DNA from 3 places in the Erwinia sp. 1181_3 genome. Region 3 is predicted to be linked to each of the others. Evidence: predicted binding sites of a transcription regulator. Region 3 holds the regulator's gene; each other region holds the start of a gene.
What was found. The regulator CRP, encoded in region 3, controls carbon source genes, mostly activating them, when cyclic AMP is high. The targets are predictions, from matches to a motif close to ATGTGANNNNNNTCACAT.

Region 1 (8,079 bases), on a different contig from region 3:
CTACAGGCGCAGCTAAGATTGTGTTTTTCGTCGGTATTATTATTTTCCTTGTCAGCCTGTTTACCGGGCGTAAAAAACTTTAGTCCCTGGCCTGAGTCGCTGAATAAGCAATAAGCGCCTCACGCACCTGACCAAGAACAGGTATCCTCTTTCTCTTTACCTTGAGAGGATACCTGGCTTGGGCACACGCATTCCGATAACCCTTGGCAATATTGAGCCACTGGCGTTAACACCCTTCCGGCCAGGCAAACTCGCTCTGGTATGCGAAGGCGGTGGGCAGCGCGGTATCTTCACCGCCGGTGTACTGGACGCTTTCCAGCAGGCCCGCTTCAACCCCTTTGATCTGATGCTCGGCACCTCTGCCGGGGCGCAAAATCTCTCTGCTTTTGTCTGCGGCCAACCGGGCTATGCTCGCCGTGTCATCACCCGTTACACCACCCGTAAACAGTTCTTTGATCCGCTGCGTTTTGTGCGTGGAGGGCATTTGATCGATCTCGACTGGCTGATCGATGTGACCCGCAAAGAGTTCCCACTGGCCGTTGATGCCGGGGAGAAACTGTTCTCCAGCGGTCGCGAATTCTATATGTGCGCCTGCAGAAGCGACGATTATACGCCGGATTATTTTTCACCGACCGCCGATACCTGGCATGACATTATCAAGGCTTCCAGCGCCATTCCGGGTTTTTACCGGCCGGGTGTTGATCTCTCCGGCGTCAGCTATCTTGATGGCGGCATCCGCGATGCCATTCCGGTGCGCGAAGCCGCACGGCGCGGCGCGGAAACCATAGTGGTAATCCGCACGGTACCCTCGCAGATGACCTATACTCCTTTGTGGTTGAAACGCGTTGAACGCTGGCTGAGTGAGGGCGCACTGCAACCGCTGATCAACGTTTTGCAGGTGCATGAAGAGAGCTATCGCGAGATCCAGCGCTTTATCGACAACCCGCCGGATTCGCTGCGCATTATTGAAATCTATCCGCCGCGCCCACTGGCCAGCAACGCGCTCGGCAGTCGGATTGCTGCGCTCAATCAGGATTATCACCTTGGCCGCCGCTGTGGGCGTTATTTTCTTGCCACGCTCGGTCAGTGGCTAAACGACGGCAACCGTCTTATCCGGCGGCCGGTGGTGCCATTGCTGCCCGTTGCCAATGAACCGCATCGGCAGGGGATTAACCTGCCATCGTTGCCGGGTAATGATGAAGATTTTGATAAAGGATCGCTGGCATGACGCTGCGCTTTGTAGACACCCACTGCCATTTTGATTTTCCGCCGTTTGTGGGGGATGAAACGGCCAGCCTGCAACGGTCGGCTGCCGCAGGCGTTGAGCGAATTATTGCTGTTGGCGTCTCCGCAGAGCGCTTTGATGGGGTGATTGCGCTGGCTGAGTGCCATGATGCGGTTTATGCCGCGCTCGGCGTGCATCCAATGGCGATTGCAGAGCATCGGCCTGAGGATTTGCAGGTGCTGGAGCAGCATCTGCAACGGCGGCACCCGAAGCTGGTGGCGATTGGGGAAATTGGTCTCGATCTCTACATCGACAATCCGCAGTTCGAACGACAGCAGGCGCTGCTGGATGCGCAGCTTAGGCTGGCGCGTGATTATGACCTGCCGGTGATCCTGCATTCACGCCGCACTCATGACAAGCTGGCGATGCATCTGCGCCGTATCAGCCTGCCACGTTGTGGTGTGGTACATGGTTTTGCCGGCAGCGAACAGCAGGCGCTGGCCTTTATCCGTGCGGGCTATGCGATTGGCGTAGGCGGTACCATTACCTATGAACGCGCCAGTAAAACTCGGCAGACTCTTTCCCGGCTGCCGCTGACTTCGTTGCTGCTGGAAACCGACGCACCCGACATGCCATTACAGGGGTATCAGGGGCAGCCCAACCGTCCGGAGCGGGTCAGGGAAGTCTGGGAAACGTTGTGTGCACTCCGGCCCGAATCCCCGCAACATATTGCTGATACTCTGCGAGAAAACACCCGTACGCTATTTGGCGTGTGAGCTGACTATACTTTTATCCTTCCACATAACGAAAAACAGAATGTTATAATTATAACATTTCCTTATGATGTCGCTGAACGCCGTTATTTGCCTCGGTGGCGCCTTGTTGCGTGATGAACATCAAATTTCTTGCGAAAGTGATGAAACAAGAATCCTTTTATTGTGAAATCACCCACAAAACAGTCTAATGCTGACTGTTATAATTTTAACATTACAGGGCGTCGCGGGTTGAGTATATGTCGACCCCGCCCTCATAAAACCTGTCTGGAGAGAACGATGTCCGATGTGAAAACTCAGGCGCTGCGTGCGCTGCAACTGATGGATTTAACCACGCTCAATGAGGATGATACTGACGCTAAAGTGATCGCGTTATGTCACCAGGCGAAATCTCCGGGTGGTAACACGGCAGCCATCTGTATCTACCCGCGTTTTATTCCGATTGCCCGCAAGACGCTGCGTGAGCAGGGGACCCCAGACATTCGCATCGCTACGGTGACCAACTTCCCGCACGGCAACGATGATATTGATATTGCACTGGCGGAAACCCGTGCAGCGATCGCCTACGGTGCGGATGAAGTGGATGTGGTATTCCCGTATCGCGCATTGATTGCGGGTAACGAAACCGTCGGATTTGAGCTGGTAAAAGCCTGTAAAACTGCGTGTTCAGACGCTAACGTGCTGTTAAAAGTAATTATTGAAACGGGTGAGCTGAAAGAGGAAGCACTGATCCGCAAAGCATCCGAAATTGCCATCGATGCAGGCGCTGACTTTATCAAAACCTCAACGGGCAAAGTGCCGGTTAACGCCACCCCTGCTGTGGCGGAAATCATGATGCGTGTGATTGCCGAAAAAGGGGTCAAGCAGCAGGTCGGCTTTAAGCCTGCCGGTGGCGTGCGCACCGCCGATGATGCTGCACTGTATCTGAAACTGGCAGATGACATTCTGGGCAGCGACTGGGCCGATGCCCGCCATTTCCGTTTTGGCGCTTCCAGCCTGCTGGCCAGTCTGTTAAATGCGGCGGGCTTCTCAGGCGCAACCAGCGACAGCAAATACTAACAGCTGACGGGTCAGGTCTGCCTGACCGCTGTGACGGCGGGTATCACCATCCTGTTTACCCGTAGGGGTAGGGCATGCCCGACCCGTTGAACCATTTTCGCTATTAATACCGGGGGTTACCGTGTTTCTGCCACAAGAAATTATTCGAAAAAAACGTGATGGACAGGCGCTAAGTGAAGAAGAGATCCGTTTCTTTATCAATGGTGTGCGTGATAACACGGTCTCTGAAGGGCAGATTGCTGCACTGGCAATGACGATTTACTTCCACGATATGTCGTTGCCTGAGCGCGTGGCGTTAACCATGGCCATGCGTGACTCCGGTTCGGTACTCAACTGGAAGGCGCTTAATCTCAATGGCCCGGTGGTGGATAAACACTCCACGGGGGGCGTTGGCGATGTGACCTCCCTGATGCTGGGGCCAATGGTCGCGGCCTGCGGCGGCTATGTACCGATGATCTCTGGCCGTGGCCTTGGTCATACCGGCGGCACGCTGGATAAACTTGAGGCGATCCCCGGCTTTGATATTTTTCCGCAGGACGATCGTTTCCGCCAGATCATTAAAGAAGTGGGTGTGGCGATCATTGGCCAGACCAACTCACTGGCACCGGCAGATAAACGTTTCTATGCCACACGTGATATTACCGCCACAGTTGACTCGATTCCGCTGATTACGGCGTCGATCCTCGCCAAAAAACTGGCTGAAGGCCTGGATGCGCTGGTGATGGATGTGAAAGTGGGGTCAGGTGCGTTTATGCCGACGTTTGAAAAATCAGAGGCGCTGGCGCAGGCGATTGTTGGCGTGGCGAACGGCGCGGGATGCAAGACCACCGCGTTGCTGACGGACATGAATCAGGTGCTGGCATCCAGTGCAGGAAATGCGCTGGAAGTGCGCGAAGCGGTGCAGTTCCTCACCGGTGAATACCGCAATCCGCGACTGCTGGAAGTGACGATGGCGCTGTGCAGCGAGATGCTGCTCTCCGGTGGCCTGGCAACGTCGGCAGATGATGCGCGCAGCAAGCTTCAGGCTGTGCTGGATAATGGCCGTGCGGCTGAAATATTTGCCCGTATGGTGGCAGCACAGAAAGGACCGACAGACTTTATTGAACGGATGGACAGTTATTTGCCTGCACCGATGTTGAGCAAAGCGGTGTTTGCCGACAGGCCTGGCATCGTTAATGCCATGGACACGCGTGCACTTGGCATGGCGGTAGTATCGCTGGGTGGCGGCCGTCGTCGCGCCAGTGACAGTATTGATTACAGCGTAGGTTTCAGCGATGTGGCGCAACTGGGTGATGCGGTGGACGGTCAGCGTCCGCTGGCCGTGATCCACGCGTCTGATGAAGCCAGCTGGCAGGAAGCGGCCAGCGCGGTAAAACGCGCCGTTGCCGTTGGGGAGGGCGTACCCGCCTCAACGCCAGTTATTTATCGCAGAATATCCTGAGAAGGAGTATTCTGTTCTGATCGCATTTTTTTAACGCTCATCGCGACTATCGCGCAGGAGATCAGGATGAAACGTGCATTTATCATGGTGCTTGATTCCTTTGGGATCGGGTACAGCAAAGACGCCGACAAGTTTGGCGATAAAGGCTCGGATACCCTCGGACATATTGCTGAGGCGTGCTTCAAGGGTGAAGCAGACAAAGGGCGTAAAGGCCCACTCCATCTGCCCAACCTCACGGCACTGGGTTTAGGTAAAGCGGCGGAAGCCTCTAGCGGTAAATTCCCGCTGGGGCTGGATAAAGACGCCGAGATTATTGGCGCTTACGCATACGCCAGCGAGCTCTCCTCCGGGAAGGACACGCCGTCGGGTCACTGGGAAATCGCCGGTGTACCTGTGCTGTTTGACTGGGGGTACTTCAGCGATCTGGAAAATAGCTTCCCGCAGGAGCTGCTCGATCTGTTGGTGGAAAAAGCCAATTTGCCGGGTTATCTCGGCAACTGCCACTCTTCCGGCACGGTGATCCTCGACCAACTGGGCGAAGAACATATGAAAACCGGTAAGCCGATTTTCTATACCTCTGCCGACTCGGTGTTCCAGATTGCCTGCCACGAAGAGACCTTCGGCCTTGATCGCCTCTACGAACTTTGCGAGATTGCCCGTGAAGCGCTTACCGAAGGGGGGTACAATATTGGCCGCGTGATTGCGCGTCCGTTTATTGGCGACAAAGCAGGAAACTTCGAGCGTACCGGGAATCGTCACGACCTGGCGGTAGAGCCGCCTGCGCCAACCGTCCTTAAAAAACTGGTTGACGAGCAGGGCGGTGAAGTGATTTCAGTGGGTAAAATTGCGGATATCTATGCGCATGTCGGCATCACCAAAAAGGTGAAGGCGACCGGCCTGGATGCGCTGTTTGATGCCACTGTCGCTGAAATGAAAACAGCGCCGGACAACAGTATTGTGTTCACTAACTTTGTTGATTTTGACTCAACCTGGGGACACCGCCGCGATATTCCTGGCTATGCCGGTGGGCTGGAGTTATTCGACCGCCGTTTGCCTGAGCTGATGGCACAGGTGAAAGAAGGGGATATCCTGATCCTCACCGCTGACCACGGCTGTGACCCAAGCTGGCAGGGCACCGAGCATACCCGCGAGCATATTCCTGTGCTGATTTACGGGCCGGGCGTGAAGCCGGGTGATTACGGTTATCGCGATACCTTCGCCGATATCGGTCAGACGGTCGCTCACTATTTTGGTCTTTCACCCATGGAATACGGTAAGCCGTTATTCTGAAGGTTGAAGTAACACTCTATTTTTTGAGATAAGGATGAAACATGGCTACGCCACACATTAACGCTGAGATGGGTGATTTCGCTGACGTTGTGCTGATGCCGGGCGATCCGCTGCGTGCAAAGCACATTGCTGAGACCTTCCTGCAGGACGCCGTGGAAGTGAATAACGTGCGCGGTATGCTGGGCTACACCGGGACTTACAAAGGCCGTAAGATCTCCGTCATGGGTCATGGCATGGGCATCCCGTCTTGCTCTATCTATGCGAAAGAGCTGATCACCGAATTCGGCGTGAAAAAAATCATCCGTGTGGGCTCCTGCGGTGCGGTACGTGCCGATGTGAAACTGCGTGACGTGGTGATTGGTATGGGTGCCTGCACCGATTCCAAAGTGAACCGCATGCGTTTTAAAGACCACGATTTCTCAGCGATTGCTGATTTTGACATGGTCCGTAACGCGGTTGATGCAGCGAAAGCGCTGGGTGTGAAAGCGCGTGTGGGCAACATCTTCTCTGCTGACCTGTTCTATACGCCAGACCCACAGATGTTCGACGTGATGGAAAAGTACGGCATTCTGGGTGTGGAAATGGAAGCTGCAGGCATCTACGGCGTGGCCGCAGAGTTTGGCGCCAAAGCGCTGACCATCTGCACCGTATCTGACCATATCCGTACCCATGAGCAGACCACCGCCGCAGAGCGTCAGACCACCTTCAGCGAGATGATTGAAATCGCGCTGGAATCTGTGTTGCTGGGCGATAAAGAGTAATTTCTCCCGCGAGGCTGGCATTCAGCCAGCCTCCGTTTATCAGCGTTCCTTTCAAAAAATCACGCGAAATGCCGCGCACAGCCGACCTTCATTAACGACATTTGTCCGTAATCTTCACCCGGTTGATATCAAACACACTGTCGTCAGCGGCAGAGAAAATCACCGGCCCTGTGACTTTGCCCTGAGGTTTTAATTTCCCGCGCGCCAGATGCTCATCAACACGGTCAACCGGGAATTCCCGGCCATCACGCGAATACCCTTTCAGGCAAAACATCTGCAAGTCGATATTTTTCGCTGTGGTATTTTTCAGCGTAACGTTAAACGTTTTCCCGTAATTATCCAGGCCATCTGACGACAGGGATTTCAACTCTTTTTGAGTGGAATAAACAGCGATCCCGGATTGATCTGCGGCAACAGCAGCAGCAGAAAAACACAGGCCCACAGTGGTCATCGTGATGATAATAAAGCTCCGTTTCATCGTTGTACTCCTTAGTTTTCAGGCATCAAGAACGCATAAGCGCTCGGGAGTGTTTAAGATGCAGCTGAGGTGAAAAGGAGTACAGAACACGAAAAGCTATTTCAACGGAATAGCTTTATTTGCTGTTAGATAAGGAAGACGTCGCTTTATTTTCTGTATCGGAAGCCGGAGGGCTACCGACTGTTTCAGCGTCTGTTTCACTCTCGTCATCATCCTCTTTCACCGGATTGTTTGCGGTGAGCAGGAACGGCGACTGCTGCCAGCGGGTACGACGATCGCGCAGCAGAGTACGGGAGAGAATAATGCCGATGGCCAACGCCAGGATCATCATTAAGCGCAGTATATTGGTGGTGTTATCCACCTGCTTAGCTTCGGTGACCAGTACATGGGTATCCAGCGTGACGCGCAGAAATCCGCGCGGGCCGTCTTTGCTCGCCAGCGGCTGGACAATCTGATGGTTAAAGTAACTACCGGCACGCTGGCCATCCAGTGCCAGGCGGTCGCGTACGTTAATGCTTTCACCGCTGTGTGCGATCAAACTTCCCTCGCTGTCATACAGTGAAGCATCAAGAATGCGGCTTTCATGGGTCATCTGGTCGAGTGAATCGATAATTTTTTGATGATTATCATCCGGATTGTCCATCAGCGGCGTCAGCGTCCAGGCGACCTGGCGTGTCAGCGTATGGGCCAGTTCTTCAACCTGTTCAGAACGCGCCATCTGGTGCCCCAGACTGAACCACGAGGCGCCCTGCATCAGCACGACCAGGAGTGTCAGGCAAATCAGGACGATCACCGTACGGTGAAGACGAAACTTCAGTTTGGCTTTTGCCATCTCAACCCTTCAATCCTGGAGAAAGAACCGCTTTCCGGTCATTAGCTTTATGTTGCCAGAAGGCGGGCTTACAGGGTAGCCTCTTGCGTGGTTTTAATGCTCTGCCTATGTTGAGCAACAATAGTGATAATTAAGTCCTTACAGGAGCTGTGATGCCAAATAGCCTCACCTGGTGCGACCTGCCTGCCGAAGTCTCTCTCTGGCCGGGGTTACCTCTATC
Region 2 (8,079 bases), on a different contig from region 3:
TTTGACAGCGTGGCAAAGCGCGTCTTCACCGTACAATCCGGTGTATCACTCCATTCGCCAATCACGTCCACCTGCTGTTCACTGAAAATGAAGATAATCGGCTGCTTGAGCTCGGCCAGCACGATCGCCAGGCTGCGACCATTGAGACGTTGACGCGCCGCCTTAAGGCCACGATCGCGGTACAGCAAATGGTTAAGTGCGGTCTCCAGACTGGCGGTTAATAGCGGCGTTAATGTCATTCGTTTCCCTGCTTAAAACTTAAATCCGCGGTGCAAGGCAACAATGCCGCCCGTCAGATTGTGATACGTGGTGTTTTCAAAGCCAACGTCATTCATCATCTGTTTCAGAGTGTCCTGATCGGGATGCATACGGATGGACTCTGCCAGATAGCGATAGCTGCCTGCGTCTTTCGCGACCATTTCACCAATGCGCGGCAAAATATGGAATGAATAGGCATCGTACGCTTTGCTCAACGGTGCGAACTGCGGCTTGGAAAACTCCAGTACCAGCAAACGCCCACCCGGCTTCAGCACACGGAACATGGACGCCAGCGCTTTTTCTTTTTCAGTCACATTACGCAGACCGAAAGCGATAGTGATGCAGTCAAAATAGTTATCAGGAAACGGCAGTGCTTCGGCGTTGGCCTGCACATAATTCACGTTGCCGATAATGCCTTTATTGCGCAGCTTTTCACGGCCCACTTTCAGCATTGAGCTGTTGATATCGGCCAGCACGACTTCACCGGTTTCACCCACCAGGCGCGAGAATTTCGCCGTGAGGTCACCCGTGCCACCCGCCAGATCGAGAACGCGTTGCCCACGGCGCACGCCGCTGGAATCAATGGTAAAACGCTTCCAGATGCGGTGAATGCCGAATGACATCAGGTCATTCATCAGATCATATTTGGCCGCAACGGAATGGAAAACATCAGCAACCATATCGGCCTTTTCGTCTTTCGCAACGGTGCGGTAGCCGAAGTGGGTTGTGTCCTTTGATTCATCTGCCATTTGTTTTGCCTGCTCTACAATCAAATATTTGCCAAGTGTACCAGAGTCACGCAGGCCAGGCACTGGCCGCACGCTTATTCATTGATACGGCGTGATACTGCATCCGGCGAATATTCCGCCTTTTCTACAGGCGGCATATCATCATCGTCATCCACATCGTCATCAGCTTCTGGTAATGCCTGTTCCACCAGCCTTGGGTTAATCGGACGCTTCACTTCAACCCCCATCTGGCGGAACCCTTCTGTCTGAGCAATCAGATTGCCCCGACCTTCGGACAATTTTTTCATTGCCTGTCGATAGCTATCCTGAGCCTTATCAAGGTTCTGGCCGATGGCACTCATATCATCGACAAAAAGACGCATTTTGTCATAGAGCCGGGCGGCACGATCGGCAATACGCTGGGCGTGACGACTCTGGTGCTCATAGCGCCACAGATTATTGATGGTGCGCAGCGCCACCAGCAAGGTGGTCGGGCTGACCAGCATGATGTTCTGGTTCAACGCCTCGTTGATCAGCTCTGGCTGTCTGTCGATGGCCAGCAGGAAAGCGGGTTCCACCGGGATAAACATCAACACATAATCCAGCGAGCGTAAACCCGGTAATTGTTGGTAATCTTTTCGGCTTAGCAGGCGTAAGTGCCCACGGATCGCAGCGATATGCTCAGTGATTGCCAGTTCACGCGCTGCGTCATCATCACCGTTAAAATAGCGCTCATAGGCCACCAGCGTCATTTTGGCGTCAATCACCACATCCTTGCCCTGCGGCAGGCGTACGATCACGTCAGGCTGCATTCGCCCATTTTGCTCAAGCTGGATGTTAACCTGCGTTTCGTATTCATGGCCTTCACGCAAACCGGAAGCTTCCAGCACCCGGCTGAGGATCACTTCTCCCCAGTTACCCTGCGTTTTGTTATCTCCCTTGAGCGCCTTGGTCAGGTTGATCGCTTCCTGGGCCATCTGCGCATTCAGCTGTTGCAGGTTCCGTATTTCATGCGCGAGGGTGTGCCGTTCACGCGCCTCCTGGCCAAATCCTTCCTGAACCTGGCGGCGAAAGCCCTCAAGCTGTTCCCGCAGCGGCGTAATCAGGCCATGCAGGCTCTGACGATTTTGTTCATCCACCCGGCGGCCACTGTTTTCAAAGATGCGGTTCGCCAGATTTTCAAACTGCGCGTTAAGGCGCTGCTCACTGTTCACCAGCAGCCGCTGCTTCTCTTCCGCCGCCATGCGCGTCTCTTCCAGGCGGATGGTAACTTCGCGCAGTTCAGCCTCCTGCGAGGCATTGATCTCCAGCTGATTGCGCAGCTCACGATTGAGCTGCTCAGTTTCACCACGCCAGTGATCAAGCTGGTGCAGCTTCTCTCCGGCCGCTGCCAGTGAACCGTGCAGCTGACGCAATTCCTGCTCATTCTGTTTTTGCGTCAGGAGCTGGGCATCCAGCTGCTGCTGCTGACGCTGGCGTCCAGATTCCGCCAGTTCCACCGACTGCTGAAGCAAACGCCGCTCAGTTTCGCCGTTGGCCAGCTGCTGCTGGCTGCGGATCCCGGCGATTAACCAGCCCGCCAGCAACCCAACCAGACCAATACCGGCACCATATACGATTGTTGCATCCACCCTGCTTCTCCTGCTGAAACCCTGACAGGGGAAAAATAGAGGTGCACTGTATGAATGTCCAGATAAAAAGCAGTGAACGGGCAGCTTAGGGAGGGAATATCGAGGAGGATCTGAATTTTTTCACGGCGGAAAAGGCATTGCAGGCCGTGCGTGAGCACGGCCGAAGAAAAACGATTAGATCAGACGGCGGGCAGCCTCAACCACAATCTTCACCGCATCGCTCTCGGTGCGTTTCATGGTTTCTGCATCCGGGATTTCCTGCTGGGTGCGGTTGACGATGACCCCTGCCACCATCCCGGCACGCAGCCCCTGGCTGGCACACATGGTGAGCAGCGTGGCAGATTCCATTTCGTAGTTCAGTACGCCCATCTGCTGCCACTCTTTCATCGAGTTCTGGAAGCGGCTGACCACCCGTCCGGAGAAGGTGTCATAACGCTCCTGGCCCGGATAGAAGGTGTCTGACGAGGCGGTAATGCCAATATGGGTGGTCGCACCAGCCGCTTTAGCCGCGTCGACCAGCGCCGTGGTGCAGGTAAAGTCCGCCACAGCCGGGAACTCCAGCGGAGCAAAGTGCAGGCTGGCGCCATCAAGACGCACAGACCCCGTGGTCACCAGCACGTCACCGACGTTGATATCAGGCTGGATCGCGCCGGTGGTTCCCACGCGCAGGAAAGTACGTACTCCAAGCTGAGCCAGTTCTTCCACGGCAATCGAGGTGGACGGGCCACCAATACCTGTTGAGCAGACAATCACGGGTTTACCGGATAACTCGGCACGCCAGGTGGTGAATTCACGATGCGATGCCAGATGAACCGGATTGTCCATCAGGGCGGCAATTTTCTTCACGCGCTCCGGGTCGCCCGGCACGATGGCCAGTGTGGCGCCCTGAAGATCGGCTTTCGTTAAGCCAAGATGGAAAACGTCAGACTGTGCCATTTCAAACTCCTTTCACGGGAAGAGGGATAGTTAACGGGATGCTACTGTAAGGAAATCCGGCGAACATTTATGTGATTAACATCGATAATACAAATGAAAATTGCATTGATTACATTGTAAAAAGTGATGGATATCACATTATTAAATCCGATCATGGCACTTTCACACATCCGGGCCTGTGGTTCAGGGCTATCTGGTGATAGAGATAGCCCGTAGTGAAACCTGATCCCATCGCATTACGGGCTATAGTTAAACCCTGAATGCCGATCGTACTTGTGCATGCACGGAGAGGATAATGAAAACCGACGATAACACGACGCAAGAATCGAGCAATAAAGGGTTTGCACCCGCAACAGGTCCTGCCGCAGCCACCACGATTATCACTGACAGTACCGATATTATTTCAGGTGAGACGTCCATTCCTACTCAGGGTGAGAACATGCCGGCTTTCCATGCGAAACCGCGCCATGCCGAAGGGCTGTTGCCGGTAGTGCTGGTGGTCCAGGAGATCTTTGGCGTACATGAACATATCCGGGATATTTGTCGTCGTCTGGCCAGTGAAGGCTATCTGGCGGTGGCGCCAGAACTCTATTTCCGCCAGGGTGATCCTGCGGATTACACCGACATCTCCACCCTGTTCAATGACCTCGTCAGCAAGGTCCCGGACAGCCAGGTACTGGCCGATCTCGACCACGTGGCAAACTGGGCGTCCCGTCATGGCGGGGATATGCGCAACATGGCTGCCACCGGTTTTTGCTGGGGCGGACGTATCACCTGGCTGTATGCCGCGCACAATCCGCAGCTAAAAGCCGCGGTCGCCTGGTATGGCAAGCTGGTGGGTGAAAAAACCATGAAGCAGCAGAAGCATCCGGTGGATATTGCCGTGGATCTGAATTCGCCGGTCCTGGGCCTTTACGGCGGCAAAGATGACGGTATCCCGCTGGAGAGCGTGGAGACCATGCGCCAGGCGCTGCGTGCGGCGAATGCTGACGCTGAGATTATCGTTTACCCCGATGCCGGGCACGCCTTTAATGCGGATTATCGTCCCAGCTATCACGCGGAGTCTGCTCAGGATGGCTGGCAACGGATGCTGGCATGGTTTAAACAGCATGGCGTGGCGCCAAAAGCATAAAAAAGGGGCGCCTCTTGGCGCCCCTTTATGATCAGCAACAACATCGTCATCAGGCTTTTTGCGTGCTGCGCAGGTTCTGGGCCGCTTTCACCATGTTTGCCAGCGCCTGACGTGTTTCTGTCCAGCCACGCGTTTTCAGACCACAATCCGGGTTAACCCACAGACGTTCAGTCGGGATCCGTTGTGCCGCTTTCAGCAGCAGTGCTTCCATCCACTCCACGCTCGGAACGTTTGGCGAGTGAATATCGTAAACGCCGGGACCGATTTCATTCGGGTAGTCGAACTCTTCAAACGACTCCAGCAGTTCCATATCCGAGCGTGAGGTTTCGATGGTGATCACATCGGCATCCAGTGCAGCGATCGAATCCATGATGTCGTTGAACTCGCAGTAACACATGTGGGTGTGAATCTGAGTGTCATCCTGCGCCACGGCGGCGTTTAAACGGAAGGCATCCACAGCCCACTTCAGATAGGCAGCCCAGTCGGAGCGATGCAGCGGTAAACCTTCGCGCAGTGCAGGTTCGTCAATCTGGATGATACCGATACCGGCTTTTTCCAGATCTTCCACTTCGTCACGCAGTGCCAGGGCAATCTGTTTTGCGATGGTTTCGCGAGACACATCTTCACGTGGGAATGACCAGCACAGGATCGTCACTGGCCCGGTCAGCATGCCTTTGACCGGCTTGTCGGTCAGAGACTGCGCATACTTCGCCCACTCAACGGTAATGGCTTGCGGGCGGCTGACGTCACCGATAATCACCGGCGGTTTCACACAGCGCGAACCGTAGCTCTGTACCCAGCCATTCTGCGTAAAGATAAAGCCATCCAGGTTTTCACCGAAATATTCCACCATGTCATTACGTTCCGCTTCGCCGTGCACCAGCACGTCCAGACCTAAACGCTCTTGCTCAGCAATGGCCTGCTTAATATGTTCAGCGATGCCGGTACGGTAGTGATTGCCGTCCAGACGCCCTTGTTTGAAATCAAGGCGCAGGCCACGAATTTCGGTGGTTTGCGGGAAAGAGCCGATAGTGGTGGTGGGCCAGGCGGGCAACTGGAAACGCTGACGTTGTGCTTCAGCACGCACCAGGTAGCTGCTGTTACGCTGGCTGTCTTTGGCAGTAATCCCGGCCAGACGCTCGCCAACGGCCGCATTGTGAACACGGGTGGAGTGTTTACGGGCGCGAATGGGCGCACTCCAGGCCTCCAGTGACGCCGGATCGTTGTTGTTCAGCGCATTGCTCAGCAGTGACAGTTCAGCACACTTTTGCAGGGCAAAGGCGAACCAACTTTTTACTTCATCATCCAGACGGGTTTCCACGCTCAGGTCGATCGGGCTGTGCAGCAGTGAGCAGGAAGAACCGATCCACAGCTGTTTACGGGCAGCGCTCAGCGGCTGCAGACGCTCAAACCAGCGGCTCAGATCCGCACGCCAGACGTTACGACCGTTAATCACCCCGACTGACAGCAACCAGCTTGCCGGTACTTTGCTGTTGAGCACAGAGATATCATCGTTACCGTGGACCAGGTCCACATGCAGCCCCTGAACCGGTAGTGCCGTAATGATGTCAATGTTCTGGCCGATACTGTCGAAATAGGTGGTCAGCAACAGCTTGCTGTGCCCCTGCAATGCAGCATAGGCGGATTTGAAAGCAGCTAACCACTCGGCAGGCAGTTCCAGCGCCAGCGCGGGCTCGTCAATCTGCACCCATTCGATATCGCGTTTAGCCAGTTCGGCCAGCACCTGCTGGTAAACTGGCAGGATGTCTTTCAACAGGCTCAGGCGATCAAACTGATCCCCTTTCACTTTGCCCAGCCAAAGATAAGTTACCGGGCCCAGTAAGACAGGTTTAATTTTGTGGCCCAGCGCCAGCGCTTCGTCGACTTCGTCCAGCAGTTGGGTCCAGGTCAGTTTGAACTGCTGACCCTGAACAAATTCAGGCACCATGTAGTGATAGTTGGTGTTAAACCATTTGGTCATTTCTGCGGCGGCGGCGGGTTCACCGGTCGGAGCGCGGCCACGACCAAGACGGAACAACGTATCGAGGTCAACTGAGCCCTCTTTATTCTGGTGGCGCGCGGGTACGTTACCCAGCATCAGGCTGGTGGTCAGCACGTGATCGTACCAGGCGAAGTCACCGACCGGCAGCAGATTCACACCTGCGTCTTTCTGCTGTTGCCAGTGGCGTGCACGAAGTTCACGGCCAGTCGTCAGCAGATCGTCCTGGCTGGTGGTGCCCGCCCAGTAGCTTTCCTGCGCTTTTTTCAGTTCGCGACGCAGACCAACGCGGGGAAATCCGAGAATGTGGTTCAGAATAGTCATCAGTTGTGCCTCGTTAAATTGTTCTTTACCGGGACCATCAAAATTGGCTGATGTCAGTGTGCACACAGCCAGCGCGCAAGAACCGGAGCGTACTGAAGTACGTGAGGATTCTGAGCACTGCCCGGGATGTAAAATGACAAGTAAACTCATCAGCGAATCATTTAGACGTCCAGATGTTTACACCGCTATATTGTGCAGGTACTGTATCAACCACAAGCGCAAAATATTCACTGTCGATGTGAAGGACTCTCATGATCGAACTTAAACACCTGCGGACGCTGCAAGCGTTGCGAACGACAGGTTCACTGGCGGCGGCGGCGGCCCAGCTTCATCAAACGCAGTCAGCGTTATCTCATCAGTTCAGCGACCTGGAGCAACGTCTGGGGTTCCGGCTGTTTGTACGTAAAAGCCAGCCGCTGCGTTTCACGCCACAGGGAGAACTTTTGCTGCAACTGGCGGAACAGGTGCTGCCGCAAATCCAGCAGGCATTGCAGGCCTGCCATGAACCGCACCAGACCACATTGCGCATCGCTATTGAATGCCACAGTTGTATTCAGTGGCTGACCCCGGCGCTGAACAATTTCCGCAAGAGCTGGCCGCAGGTGGTGATGGATTTCAAATCGGGGATGACATTTGACCCGCAGCCCGCCCTGCAACAGGGAGAGCTGGATGTGGTACTGACCTCCGATATTCTGCCGCGCAGTGGGCTGTTTTATTCACCTATGTTTGATTTCGAAGTCCGCCTGGTGCTGGCACCGGATCATCCCCTGGCGCAAAAGGCGCATATTTCACCGGAAGACCTGGCCAGTGAGGTGCTGATGATTTATCCGGTTCAGCGCCAACGCCTGGATATCTGGCGTCATTTCTTACAGCCGGCCGATGTCAGCCCAACGTTGAAAAGCGTAGACAACACGCTACTGCTGATTCAGATGGTGTCTGCACAGATGGGGATTGCTGCGCTGCCACACTGGGTAGTGGAGAGTTTTGAGCATCAGGGACTGGTGGTAACGAAAACGCTGGGAGAGGGCCTTTGGAGCCGCCTGTATGCGGCAGTGCGCGACGGTGAACAGC
Region 3 (8,079 bases):
GAAGTGCCTGCACCACTCCTGCGCCCAGCGTCACCGGGTCGATACTCTCCTGCGGCATCGCTGCGTGGGCGCCTTTTCCCTGCAGGGTCAGGTCGAAGTTATCGCTGGCAGCGCTGAAGACGCCCTCTTTCACAGCCACCTGGCCGGTAGACAGTCCCGGGAAAACATGCAGACCGAAGATCATTGATACACCATTCAATACGCCCAGCTTAATCAGCTCGCTGGCCCCGCCTGGCGGCACTTCTTCCGCATGCTGGAAAATAAAGCGCACTTTGCCGGCAAGCTTACTCTGCTGCTGGCACAACACCCATGCCGCCCCCATCAGCATTGCCGTATGCGCATCATGCCCGCAGGCATGCATCACACCGCGATTGCGCGAGGTGAAAGGTTCACTGTTCAACTCCTCAATAGGCAGCGCATCCATATCGGCCCTCAGGGCAATGCAGTCACCACTACGCGGCCCCTCAAGTTCAGCCAGTACGCTATTTGGCGTCGGGCGACTAAGTGTTAATGGGCCAAACTTTGCCAGTTCAGCGGCAACATAGTCTGCGGTGCCATGCTCGTGGAAAGAGAGTTCGGCATTCGCGTGAATATGCCGCCGCCATTGCAGCACCTTTGGTGTGACATCCTGAATCAGCGTCTCGATAGTCATCATGACTCCTGGTTGATTAAATCTGACAACGGCAGACCAGGCAGCAACAGAGAATCATGGGCAAACGCCGGACATTCAGCTGTTGTTTCGCCAGCCTGCAGCAAATTAAGAAAGGAATGTAGAACGAGGGAAATATACCGCTGATGTTATTCGCCTGCCGTGGCGTGAAATGCGGGTAGAGAGAGGAATAGCAGGATGTGTACGCTACGTTCTGTCAGCTGTGGGTAACGACAACGAACATCGTTACCCATAAGAAACCAGCTTCAGGTCAGATCTGTCACTTCATAGCTGTGCGTCATTTTCACCGCGCTCCCCAGCATAATCGCCACCGAGCAGTATTTCTCCGCAGAGAGGTCGACCGCACGTGAAACGGCTTTATCCGTTAACGCCTTGCCGCTGACAATAAAGTGCAGGTTAATATGGGTGAAAATACGCGGTGCCTCTTCACGACGTTCCGAGGTCAATTTAACTTCACAGTCGGCGACATCGTGACGGCCTTTCTGCAGAATAGACACCACATCAATCGCACTGCATCCCCCGGCAGCCATCAGCACCATCTCCATCGGGCTGGGTGCTTTATCCCCCGCGTTGCCATCCATCAAAATCTGATGGCCGGATGAGGATTCTCCCAAAAACGTCATCCCTTCAACCCACTTAACTCGTGCTTGCATCACAAAATCCTCTCATTGATTCAGTTACCGCAGAGTACGCTGCACTCACAAAAACGGCAACGTTGCCTTTTTCGAACTATGCTGAAGCGAGACAACAGAAGACAGTCTTGTAAAGCTGTGCTACAAACGAAGCTGCAATATTTTACTGGCATAACAATGCACGGTAAAAACGGGACGACAGCACGAGCCATGCTCTTAACAGAGGCCCGTATAATTTCCCTATGGGAACGCTTGAATATTTCAACGCCTGGCAGGGATACATCCCCTGATACCCAAAAATATTTCGCGCTTCAGGCCAGCGGCAACGCATCTGCAGCACGCCGAATACAGGGTATATTTAGGCACGATTACAACAGAGGATAACAGCGAATGGTTCTCGGCAAACCGCAAACAGACCCTACACTCGAATGGTTCCTGTCACATTGCCATATTCACAAATATCCATCCAAAAGCACTCTGATTCATCAGGGTGAGAAGGCGGAAACCCTCTATTACATCGTTAAAGGATCAGTAGCGGTGTTAATCAAGGATGAAGAAGGCAAAGAGATGATCCTCTCCTACCTCAATCAGGGCGACTTCATTGGCGAGCTGGGCCTCTTTGAAGAAGGTCAGGAGCGCAGTGCATGGGTACGTGCGAAAACAGCCTGTGAAGTGGCTGAAATTTCCTACAAAAAATTCCGTCAGTTGATTCAGGTGAATCCTGACATCCTGATGCGCCTGTCTTCACAGATGGCGCGTCGCCTGCAAGTCACATCAGAGAAAGTGGGTAATTTAGCTTTCCTTGATGTGACCGGACGCATTGCCCAAACGTTGTTGAATCTGGCGAAACAACCGGATGCCATGACGCACCCGGATGGGATGCAGATCAAAATCACCCGTCAGGAGATCGGCCAGATCGTCGGCTGCTCCCGCGAAACGGTGGGTCGTATTCTGAAAATGCTGGAAGATCAAAACCTGATCTCAGCACATGGTAAAACCATTGTTGTTTACGGAACACGTTAACCGGCTCTGAACCCACGGCGCGACGCCCAGTCGCGCCGTTTTTATTTGGTGTGGCTCATGTGGCGGAGAATTATCTATCACCCCGAAGTTAACTACGCACTCAGGCAAACACTGGTGCTGTGTTTACCCGTGGCGATCGGCTGGATGCTCGGCAACCTGCAAAACGGCCTGCTGTTCTCATTAGTCCCCGCCTGTTGTAACAATGCCGGTCTTGATACTCCACACAAACGCTTCTTCAAACGTCTGATCGTAGGCGGTTGCCTGTTTGCTTTCAGTAGCTTTTTGATTCAGTACGCCGGGGCAGAAGAGGTGCCACTGCCCGTGATCCTGCTGGTCATGGCACTGCTGCTTGGCGTCACCGGTGAAATCAGTCCGCTGCACGGTCGTCTGCTACCGGCATCGCTGATTGCCGCCATTTTCACCCTCAGTCTGGCCGGACGCATGCCCATGTGGCAGCCGCCGCTATTGTTCATTCTCGGTACCGTCTGGTATGGCGCGTTTAACTGGTTCTGGTTCTGGCTGTGGAAAGAGCAGCCGATGCGCGAAACCCTCAGTCTGCTCTATCATGAACTGGCTGATTACTGCGAAGCGAAATACAGTCTGCTAACCCAGTTGACCGATCCCCAAACCGCCCTGCCTCCCCTGTTGGTCCGCCAACAGAAAGCCGTCGATCTGATTAACACCTGTTACCAGCAAATGCATATGCTGGCCGCCAATCGCGACCATTATCAGCGACTGACGCGCGCATTTCAGGTCGCCCTCGATCTACAGGAACATATCGCCGTCAGCCTGCATCAGCCCGAGGAAGTACAGAAGCTGGTAGAGCAGAGCCACGCCGAGGCGGTGATCCGCTGGAATGCGCAGACCATTGCCACACGCCTGCGGGTACTGGCTGACGATATCCTCTATCACCGCTTCCCTGAACGTTTCACGATGGAAAAACCGCTTCAGGCACTGGAAAAAATATCCCGTCAGCACCCCGATAATCCGGTTGGCAACTTTTGCTATTATCACTTCAGCCGTATCGCCCGCGTGCTACGCACCCAGCACCCGTTGTACCGTCGCGACCTGATGGCGGACCGCCAGCGCCGCCTGCCGCTGTTTCCTGCGTTGAAGAGTTATCTGTCGCTGAAATCCTCTGCCCTGCGCACCGCCGCACGCTATGCAGTCATGCTGACCTTCGCCAGTTCACTGGCCCTGTTCTTCAATCTGCCGAAGCCTTACTGGATACTGATGACGGTGATGTTTGTCAGCCTCAACGGTTACAGCGCTACTCGGGTACGTATCCAGCACAGGGCGCTGGGAACGCTGGCCGGGTTGGCCATTGCCGCTGCCACGCTCGGTTTACATGCCCCGGAATCCTGGGTGCTGCTGGTGATGCTACTGATTACCCTGGTGAGCTATCTGTTTATCCGCAAGTTTTACGGCTGGGCAACCGTAGGATTCACGGTCACCGCGGTGTATACATTGCAACTGCTGTCGCTGAACGGAGCGCAGTTCCTGCTGCCGCGCTTAATGGATACACTAATGGGCTGTCTGATTGCCTTCGGCGGCATGATTTGGCTATGGCCACAGTGGCAGAGTGGATTGATGCGTCAGAATGCGCACGATGCGCTGGAGACCTATCAGGAGGCATTGCAGAAGCTGCTGGGCAGCGAACAGGATGCGGAGAAACTGGCATACCAGCGTATGCGGGTGAATCAGGCGCATAATGCGCTGTTTAACTCACTGCATCAGGCGATGCAGGAACCGGGCTTTAATTCACGCTACCTGGCCGATATGCAGCTGTGGGTCACGCACAGCCAGTTTATTGTTGAGCATATCAACGCCATGACCATTCTGGCGCGGGAGCATACGATGCTAACGCCGACGCTGGCAGAGCGCTATTTGCAATCCTGCGAAATTGCCCTGCAACGCTGTCAGCAGCGTCTGGAGTATGACGGACCGGATTCAGGCAGCAATGTACTGGATGCTCCCGAGGACTTCCATCAGGGGCCGGTGACCATTATGGAGCGACACGTGAAGCGTATTCTTGGCCACCTCAGCGTAATGCACACCATTTCGTCGCTGACCTGGAGCCAGCGCCCACATCATGGCCGCTGGCTGTCCCGGCGCTTGAGGAAATCGTCATGATCGCGGGTCAGGCATGCCTGACCCCTACGAATTAGCGGCATGCCGACGCTGGTCTGGGATATGCCTGACATCGACGAATTAGCGGCATGCCGACGTTGGTCTGGGATATGCCTGACATCGACGAATTAGCGGCATGTCGACGTTGGTCTGGGATATGCCTGACATCGACGAATTAGCGGCATGCCGACGTTGGTCTGGGATATGCCTGACATCGACGAATTAGCGGCATGCCGACGTTGGCCTAGGATATGCCTGACCCCTACGAATTAGCGGCATGCCGACGCTGGTCTGGGATATGCCTGACATCGACGAATTAGCGGCATGCCGACGTTGGTCTGGGATATGCCTGACATCGACGAATTAGCGGCATGCCGACGTTGGTCTGGGATATGCCTGACATCGACGAAACAACGTAGGGGCGGGGCATGCCCCGCCCACGGCAATCAGCCCAGGACTTTCTCAACAGCCGTGGCGAAACGCGCCATGCCTTCGGCGATATCCGTTGGCTCAATGACCAGCGAAGGCGCAAAACGCATCACGTCAGTTCCGGCAACCAACACCATCACACCGGCTTCTGCTGCGGCGTTAAGAATATCGCGCGCACGTCCAGCATGCTGTGATTTCAGCTCCGCGCCAATCAGCAGGCCTTTGCCACGGATATCGCTGAACAGATCGAAACGGGCATCCAGCGCCTGAAGCGCATCAACAAACAGCTGACGGCGCTCTTCCACACCTTCCAGCACCTCTGGCGTATTGATGATATCCAGTGCAGCTTCAGCCACCGCACAGGCCAGCGGATTACCGCCATAGGTGGTGCCATGCACGCCAGGCGCCATAACCGATGCAATGTCGTTAGTCGTTAACATGGCACTGACCGGGAAACCACCGCCCAGCGCTTTGGCGGTGGTGAGTATATCCGGCTGCACACCATAATGCTCATACGCAAACAGTTTACCGCTGCGGCCCATGCCGCTTTGCACTTCATCCAGAACCAGCAGCGCATTATGTTCATCACAGAGCTGGCGCAGCCCCTGCATAAACTCTGGCGTCGCGGGCATCACACCCCCTTCTCCCTGAATCGGCTCGACCACAATGGCGCAGGTATGATCGTCAATCACCGCTTTTACTGCGGCCAGGTCGTTAAACGGGACGTGGACGATATCGGCAGGTTTTGGCCCGAAGCCATCGGAATACTTCGGCTGGCCGCCAACGGACACCGTAAACAGCGTGCGACCGTGGAAGGCGTTATGGAAGGCAATGATTTTACTTTTGAACGGGCTGTGACGTTTGGTGGCGTAGTAACGCGCCAGCTTAAACGCCGCTTCGTTTGCTTCAGCACCGGAGTTAGCAAAGAACACTCGCTCGGCAAAGGTCGCGTTGATCAGTTTGGTCGCCAGACGCAGGGCAGGTTCGTTAGTGAAGACGTTACTGGTGTGCCACAGGGTTTCACCCTGCGTTTTTAATGCCTCTACCAGCGCCGGATGGCAATGCCCGAGCGCGGTGACCGCAATACCGCCAGAGAAATCAATGTACTCTTTACCCTGCTGATCCCAAACGCGGCTGCCTTTCCCTTTCACCGGCACAAACTGTGCTGGTGCATAAACAGGCAAAATCACCTCATCGAACGTTGCACGTGTTACCGCTAATTTTTCCGCCGCCATTCACTACCTCACCATTTAGTCTTTTCAGGGATGTGAAAATATAGTCATAAAATATGCATAAAAAGTCACTAAAAGGCAAACGTTAATCAGCGTTTGAGGAAATTATCCAGCAGTTGATGCCCCTGCTCGCTGAGGATGCTTTCCGGGTGAAACTGCACCCCTTCCAGCGATAACGTGCGGTGGCGGAAGCCCATGATCTCATCAGGCTGACCATTCTCATCCACGGTCCAGGCGGTCACTTCAAACTCAGCAGGCAGACTGCCGCTTTCAACAATCAATGAATGATAGCGGGTCACCGTCAGGGGATGATTCAGCCCGGCAAACACGCCGCCATCACGATGTTCGATCGCGGATGTTTTGCCGTGCATCACCTTGCGTGCGCGTACCACGCGGGCGCCAAAGGCCTGTGCGATTGCCTGGTGCCCCAGACAAACGCCAAGGATAGGCAATTTCCCGGAGAAATAACGGATAGCCTCAAGAGAGATCCCGGCTTCATTCGGTGTACAGGGACCTGGAGAGATCACCAGATGTTCCGGCGCCAGCGCGTCAATCTCAGCCAGCGTGATCTCGTCATTGCGGCGCACGCATACCTCGGCTCCCAGCTCAGAAAAATACTGGTAGAGGTTCCAGGTGAAGGAGTCGTAGTTGTCGATCAGAAGCAGCATGGTGGGCTCGTTACAGCAGGACCGCCACCAGGCGGCCCTGACAGAATGCCATCAGAGAATTATGGCAGCACTTTGGCAGACAGGATCACCACCGGCGTCACCGGAACATTCTGGTAAGGACCAAAAGTTTTCGTCTGCACCTGGGCGATCTTATCGGCCACATCCATTCCCTTCACCACTTTACCGAAGACGGCATAGCCAAAATCACGCTGACCATGATCGAGGAAGGCGTTATCCGCCACGTTGATAAAGAACTGGCTGGTTGCACTGTCCTTCTCAGCCGTACGCGCCATTGAAATGGTGCCACGTTTATTGAGCAGGCCGTTATCTGCCTCATTTTTTATCGGCGGTTTAGGCTGCTTCTGCTGCATGTCAGCGGTGAATCCCCCGCCCTGCAGCATAAAGCCCGGGATCACGCGGTGAAAAATGGTGTTGTTATAAAAACCATTGTTGACGTAATCCACAAAATTAGTCACCGATACCGGTGCTTTCTGGTTGTTCAGTTCCAGTTCGATAGTACCGGCGGAAGTGGTCAGCAGCACATGCGTGTCCCCCTTCGCGGCAATAGCGGAGGCAGAGATTGTCGACAGGGCAAGAACGGTCGCCACTGCGGTCAAAGTACGTTTCAACATGAAAGATTCCTTACTGAGTGCAACAAACCATAAAAACAACGCTGATTGTAAAGAGGCACTTACCAACGCGCCAGCGTTTTACCTTTATTTACGCTGCAAACATCTTGAAGCAAACGGGATAAGAGAAGTCCGAATGGTGATAATGATCACGTTATGAATGAAATATGAAGATATTCATTTCATTAAATATTTAAGCAGATCACGAATATCGTTAAACTTCTCTCGTTTACCACGGGCATTCCGCCCGACGACTTCTCTTTCAAACAGGTTTCCACTATGACAAATCGCGATCGAATTGGGCTTACCTGGATCAGCTTCTTCTCTTATGCGCTGACCGGTGCAGTGGTTATCGTTACCGGTATGGTACTGGAGAATATTGCTGCTTACTTCCAGCTGCCCGTGGCACAGATGAGTAATACCTTTACCTTCCTGAACGCCGGTATCCTGCTGGCGGTATTCCTGAACGCCTGGCTGATGGAAATTGTGCCACTGAAGCGTCAGCTTATTTTCGGCTTTGTGCTGATGGTGCTGGCCGTGCTGGGCTTGATGAACAGCCACAGCCTCACCGTTTTCTCTCTGTGCATGTTTGTGCTTGGCGTGGTGAGTGGTATTACCATGTCCATCGGTACGTTCCTGATCACCCATCTGTATGAAGGACGTCAG

Region 1: a site for CRP is predicted at 2,110-2,127, ahead of deoC (deoxyribose-phosphate aldolase). Genes of this name have one in related genera too.
Region 2: a site for CRP is predicted at 3,675-3,692, ahead of udp (uridine phosphorylase). Genes of this name have one in related genera too.

What each region holds. Positions count from the first base shown of each region.
Region 1 covers NZ_VTDE01000012.1:75,332-83,410, forward strand. Annotated here, with positions in the region: gene FY046_RS20660 (DUF1328 domain-containing protein) at 1-83, shown strand, start outside; gene FY046_RS20665 (patatin-like phospholipase family protein) at 179-1,228, shown strand; gene FY046_RS20670 (TatD family hydrolase) at 1,225-2,001, shown strand; gene deoC (deoxyribose-phosphate aldolase) at 2,278-3,057, shown strand; gene deoA (thymidine phosphorylase) at 3,179-4,498, shown strand; gene deoB (phosphopentomutase) at 4,565-5,788, shown strand; gene deoD (purine-nucleoside phosphorylase) at 5,830-6,549, shown strand; gene FY046_RS20695 (DUF4354 family protein) at 6,641-7,027, opposite strand; gene FY046_RS20700 (YtjB family periplasmic protein) at 7,143-7,859, opposite strand; gene serB (phosphoserine phosphatase) at 8,012-8,079, shown strand, end outside.
Region 2 covers NZ_VTDE01000016.1:15,196-23,274, forward strand. Annotated here, with positions in the region: gene ubiJ (ubiquinone biosynthesis protein UbiJ) at 1-239, opposite strand, end outside; gene ubiE (bifunctional demethylmenaquinone methyltransferase/2-methoxy-6-polyprenyl-1,4-benzoquinol methylase UbiE) at 252-1,007, opposite strand; gene rmuC (DNA recombination protein RmuC) at 1,082-2,617, opposite strand; gene udp (uridine phosphorylase) at 2,792-3,553, opposite strand; gene FY046_RS22600 (dienelactone hydrolase family protein) at 3,849-4,685, shown strand; gene metE (5-methyltetrahydropteroyltriglutamate--homocysteine S-methyltransferase) at 4,735-7,008, opposite strand; gene metR (HTH-type transcriptional regulator MetR) at 7,260-8,079, shown strand, end outside.
Region 3 covers NZ_VTDE01000005.1:23,413-31,491, forward strand. Annotated here, with positions in the region: gene FY046_RS14630 (amidohydrolase) at 1-655, opposite strand, end outside; gene FY046_RS14635 (OsmC family protein) at 916-1,323, opposite strand; gene crp (cAMP-activated global transcriptional regulator CRP) at 1,693-2,325, shown strand; gene FY046_RS14645 (YccS/YhfK family putative transporter) at 2,383-4,458, shown strand; gene argD (bifunctional acetylornithine/succinyldiaminopimelate transaminase) at 4,902-6,119, opposite strand; gene FY046_RS14655 (aminodeoxychorismate synthase component II) at 6,206-6,784, opposite strand; gene ppiA (peptidylprolyl isomerase A) at 6,844-7,416, opposite strand; gene tsgA (MFS transporter TsgA) at 7,693-8,079, shown strand, end outside.